DNA from 2 places in the Agrobacterium sp. O3.4 genome. Region 1 is predicted to be linked to the other one. Evidence: predicted binding sites of a transcription regulator. Region 1 holds the regulator's gene; the other holds the start of a gene.

Region 1 (2,397 bases):
GAGGCAAGCGCCTTGATGGCGGCATTTTCCTCGAAGGTGGTACCTGTCTCATCCGGCTCTGCGAAATTCAGCTCGGCAGCCGACTTGGCAGAGAAGCCGAAAGGTCCGATCAGATCAGCGATTTCGGCGATCTTGCCCTTGTTGTGGCTGGCGACGACGATCGTTCTGGTATCGAGCTTGCGCATCATGCTTTCCTGTCGGCTCAGGCAATCGCCTGTTTCTGAAGGGCGACCAGTTCGCTGCAGCCTGCCTTGGCAAGGCCAAGCAGCGTCAGGAATTCTTCTTCGGAGAAGGGTGCGCCTTCCGCCGTTCCCTGAACTTCAACGATGCCGCCGGAGCCGGTGATGACGAAATTCGCGTCGGTCTCGGCGGACGAGTCTTCCAGATAATCGAGATCGATCACCGGCTGCTTGGCGAAGATGCCGCAGGAGATAGCGGCGATATGGTCTTTCAGGACCTTCTCGACCTTGATCATGTTGCGGGTTTCCATCCACTTCAGGCAATCATGCAGGGCAATCCATGCGCCGGTGATGGAGGCGGTGCGTGTGCCGCCATCCGCCTGGATGACGTCACAGTCGATGCTGATCTGGCGTTCGCCGAGCGCCTGAAGATCAACGACAGCGCGCAGCGAGCGCCCGATGAGGCGCTGGATTTCCTGCGTGCGCCCACCCTGCTTGCCGGCGGCGGCTTCGCGCTTCATGCGCTCATTGGTAGAGCGCGGCAGCATGCCGTATTCGGCGGTCACCCAACCCTTGCCGCTGTTGCGCAGCCATGGCGGCGTCTTTTCTTCAAGGCTAGCGGTGACGAGCACATGCGTGTCGCCGAATTTGACCAGACAGGAGCCTTCGGCATGTTTCGAGAAATTGCGCTCGAAGGAAACCTTGCGCATCTGATCGGTTTTTCTGCCTGAAGGCCGCATATGATCCACTCTCCATGTTGGTTCCTGCCTTCTAAGGCGCGCTCCGGGCTTTTGCAAAGCCAATTTCCATTTTGCCGCAGCGGCGCGACGCATTATATTGGCGCAGAGTAGATTTGGGCGACAAAGAACGGACGAGATGGGTTTTTCAGCACCGCTTTCAAAAGATCAGGCATCTCTGCTGGATGAACGGTCGCGGGAAATTTTCCGCCGCATCGTCGAAGGCTATCTCGATACTGGTGAACCCCTGGGCTCGCGCAGCCTGTCGCGGCTGCTGCCAATGTCGCTTTCGCCAGCCTCCGTGCGCAACGTCATGAGCGATCTCGAAGAACTTGGCCTCATCTATTCGCCACATATCAGCGCCGGACGCCTGCCCACCCAGACGGGGCTGCGTTTCTTTGTTGACGCCTTCATGCAGGTGGGCGATCTGCCTGCCGACGAACGGGCGAATATCGACCGACAGATTGGCCCGGTCGCCGGCCACGAACAATCGCTGGAAGGGCTGCTGACGGAAGCGAGCCGCATGCTGTCGGGCATGTCGCGCGGCGCCGGCCTCGTTCTGACGGCCAAGAACGATGTCATCCTCAAACATGTCGAATTCATTCGGCTGGAACCCACCAAGGCGCTTGCGGTGCTGGTGGGCGACCATAATCAGGTCGAGAACCGCATCATCGAATTGCCGGCTGGCATTTCCTCGTCGCAATTGACCGAGGCGGCCAATTTCATCAACGCCCATCTCTCCGGCCAGACGCTGCAGGAACTGCGCGGCCAGTTCCAGACGCAGCGGGCGGAGCTGCAATCGGAACTCGGCACGCTGGCGCAGGATCTCATTGAACGTGGCCTTGCCGTCTGGGCGGGTGACAATGAGGAAGGCAAGCTCGGCCGCCTCATCGTTCGCGGACGTTCCAACCTGCTGGAAGGACTGGCCGGCGAAGAAGACATCGATCGTGTGCGCCTGCTGTTCGACGATCTGGAGCGCAAGGAAAATCTGATCGAGATCCTCAATCTTGCGGAAAGCGGCTCGGGTGTGAGGATTTTCATCGGCTCGGAAAACAAGCTCTTTTCGCTGTCCGGTTCATCGCTCATTGTTGCGCCCTACCGCGATGAGGACAACCGGGTCGTGGGTGCTGTCGGTGTCATCGGGCCAACGCGGCTGAATTACGCCCGTATCGTTCCCATGGTCGATTATACCGCCCAGATCATGGCCCGCCTTTCCCGAAAGCAAAGATAGGGCAAGCCCGCAAGGCCAGAGAATGCGGCAAGCTTTTCGCCGCAAGCCTTGATTTTTGCCCGCCAAAGCTCGATATCGGGCGCAACCAACAATATTCAAATTTGGAGAACGTCATGACCGACGATACGAAAAAGCCCGGACCTGACGCGGACATCGCCGAAGAGTTTCTCGATCCCGCACTTGCCGGGGAAGAGCCGACTGATGCTGCCGAACCCGATCCGGTCGAGCTGCTGAAGGCAGAGAATGCCGA
Region 2 (2,397 bases), 390 kb from region 1:
GAAAGACGGTCATGGCATTCGATCCATTGTTTTCGCCAGCTTAGGCCAGATGTTTCTCAGGCAAGGCGGGGCATCCACCAGCCTGGAGCGGCGCCCTGCCCCTTGAGATAGGCATTCAGCAGCGCCTCGTCCGTCTGGCCGTTCAGCGTATATTCGGCGGCGTGAATTCCGCCGCTGATATAAAGAAGGTTGAGACCGCTCGCAATCGCGCCCTTCACATCTGTCGGCATGCCGTCACCGATAGCGAGCACGCGATCCTTGGCGAAGGTGCCGCGAACTTCCCTGGCCGCCGCAAGGCAGGCTTCATAGATCGGCGTGTGCGGCTTGCCGGCAATGCGGACTTCGCCGCCGAGCTGTTCATAATAGGCGGCCATGGCGCCGGCGCAGGGAATGATGCGCTCGCCGCGCTCTACCACCAGATCGGGATTGGCGCAGATCATCGGAGCTTTACGGGCGATGAAGCCCTTCAGCATTTCGGTATAATCCTCGGGCGTTTCCGTCTCGTCATCGAAGAAACCGGTGCAGACAACGGATTGCGCCTCCGCCTCACCCACCCGTTCGACATCGAGGCCTTCCAGCAAGGGCATGTCCCGCTCCGGGCCAAGCAGGAAGACTTTTTTCGGGCCTTCCGCAATCAGCCCGCGGGTGACGTCGCCTGAGGTGATGATGCGGTCATAGGCCTCGTCAGGCACGCCGAGCACGCGCAGCTGGGCGATAACGCCGGGAGCCGGGCGCGGGGAATTGGTGATGAGCACCACCGTCTTTCCGGCCTTGCGCGCTTCATGCAGCGCAACCGACGCATCGGGAAAGGCGTTGACGCCATTGTGCAGCACGCCCCATACATCCGAGAGAATAACGTCGAACCCATCAGTGATTTCGCCGAGGGTGAGAATACGATGGGCCATGAGAATGCTTTCCGGATGCGAGAAAAGGGTGTGCGTGACATGGCAAAGCAGGACGCCGATGGCAAGGAAAAAAGCGGTGTCGAGCCTGCCTGCAATCCACCCGCCACCGTGCGGACATAAAACCCAGCTAGGCCCGAAACAATGAGGCGTTGCCAAAAGGGTTGGTTTTCACCCGCCGGTCAGCGCCTGGGAAATTTCTGTCATGGAACGCTGATAACCATAAGCCATGAAATTTTTCCGACAGGCCGTTCTTGACTCAGGCAGAAGGCCTCCTTATCTCGGCTTCGCTGGCACTCAAACAAGAAGAGTGCTAACACCCATCACGCGAGCCTCTGAAGGTTCGTGAAGTCATTTGATCGAGGGATTAGGCAATGACAAGCACCAATTTCCGCCCGCTTCACGATCGCGTCGTCGTTCGTCGCGTTGAATCCGAAGCCAAGACCAAGGGCGGCATCATCATTCCCGATACCGCCAAGGAAAAGCCGCAGGAAGGCGAAATCGTCGCCGTCGGTTCCGGCGCACGCGATGAGTCCGGCAAGGTCGTCGCTCTCGACGTCAAGGCTGGCGACCGCGTTCTGTTCGGCAAGTGGTCGGGCACCGAAGTCAAGCTCAACGGCGAAGACCTTCTGATCATGAAGGAAGCCGACATCATGGGCATCATCGGCTGATCTGGCCGAACCCGTCCTTCCTTAAATTTCAAGCCGGACCCGTTCCGGCCATTCGAAACCAGGAGTTTTGAACATGGCAGCCAAAGAAGTAAAATTCGGCCGCACAGCGCGCGAAAAGATGCTCAAGGGCGTCGACGTTCTTGCTGATGCAGTGAAGGTAACCCTCGGCCCGAAGGGTCGTAACGTCGTTATCGACAAGTCCTTCGGCGCTCCGCGCATCACCAAGGACGGCGTTTCCGTCGCCAAGGAAATCGAACTGGAAGACAAGTTCGAGAACATGGGCGCACAGCTCGTTCGCGAAGTTGCCTCCAAGACCAACGACATCGCCGGTGACGGCACCACCACCGCAACGGTTCTGGCCCAGGCCATCGTTCGCGAAGGTGCAAAGGCAGTTGCTGCCGGCATGAACCCGATGGACCTGAAGCGCGGCATCGATCTCGCCGTCTCGGAAGTCGTCAAGGACCTTCAGGCCAAGGCCAAGAAGATCAACACCTCGGAAGAAGTTGCACAGGTCGGCACGATCTCTGCAAACGGCGAGCGTCAGATCGGTCTCGACATTGCTGAAGCAATGCAGAAGGTTGGCAACGAAGGCGTCATCACCGTCGAAGAAGCCAAGACCGCTGAAACCGAACTCGAAGTCGTCGAAGGCATGCAGTTCGACCGCGGCTACCTGTCGCCCTACTTCGTGACCAACCCGGAAAAGATGGTTGCGGACCTCGAAGACGCCTACATCCTCCTGCACGAAAAGAAGCTCTCGAACCTTCAGGCCATGCTGCCGGTTCTCGAAGCTGTCGTTCAGACCGGCAAGCCGCTCGTCATCATCG

The links. The regulator HrcA, encoded in region 1, represses chaperone genes, less so after heat shock. The targets are predictions, from matches to a motif close to GTTAGCACTCNCNNNNNGNGAGTGCTAAC.
Region 2: a site for HrcA is predicted at 1,192-1,220, ahead of groES (co-chaperone GroES). Genes of this name have one in related genera too.

Annotation. Positions count from the first base shown of each region.
Region 1 covers NZ_JALPZP010000001.1:2,338,652-2,341,048, reverse strand. Annotated here, with positions in the region: gene rdgB (RdgB/HAM1 family non-canonical purine NTP pyrophosphatase) at 1-185, opposite strand, end outside; gene rph (ribonuclease PH) at 203-919, opposite strand; gene hrcA (heat-inducible transcriptional repressor HrcA) at 1,056-2,147, shown strand; gene grpE (nucleotide exchange factor GrpE) at 2,261-2,397, shown strand, end outside.
Region 2 covers NZ_JALPZP010000001.1:1,945,981-1,948,377, forward strand. Annotated here, with positions in the region: gene M0412_RS09440 (bifunctional riboflavin kinase/FAD synthetase) at 1-13, opposite strand, end outside; gene M0412_RS09445 (TIGR01459 family HAD-type hydrolase) at 57-905, opposite strand; gene M0412_RS09450 (hypothetical protein) at 897-1,025, shown strand; gene groES (co-chaperone GroES) at 1,277-1,573, shown strand; gene groL (chaperonin GroEL) at 1,647-2,397, shown strand, end outside.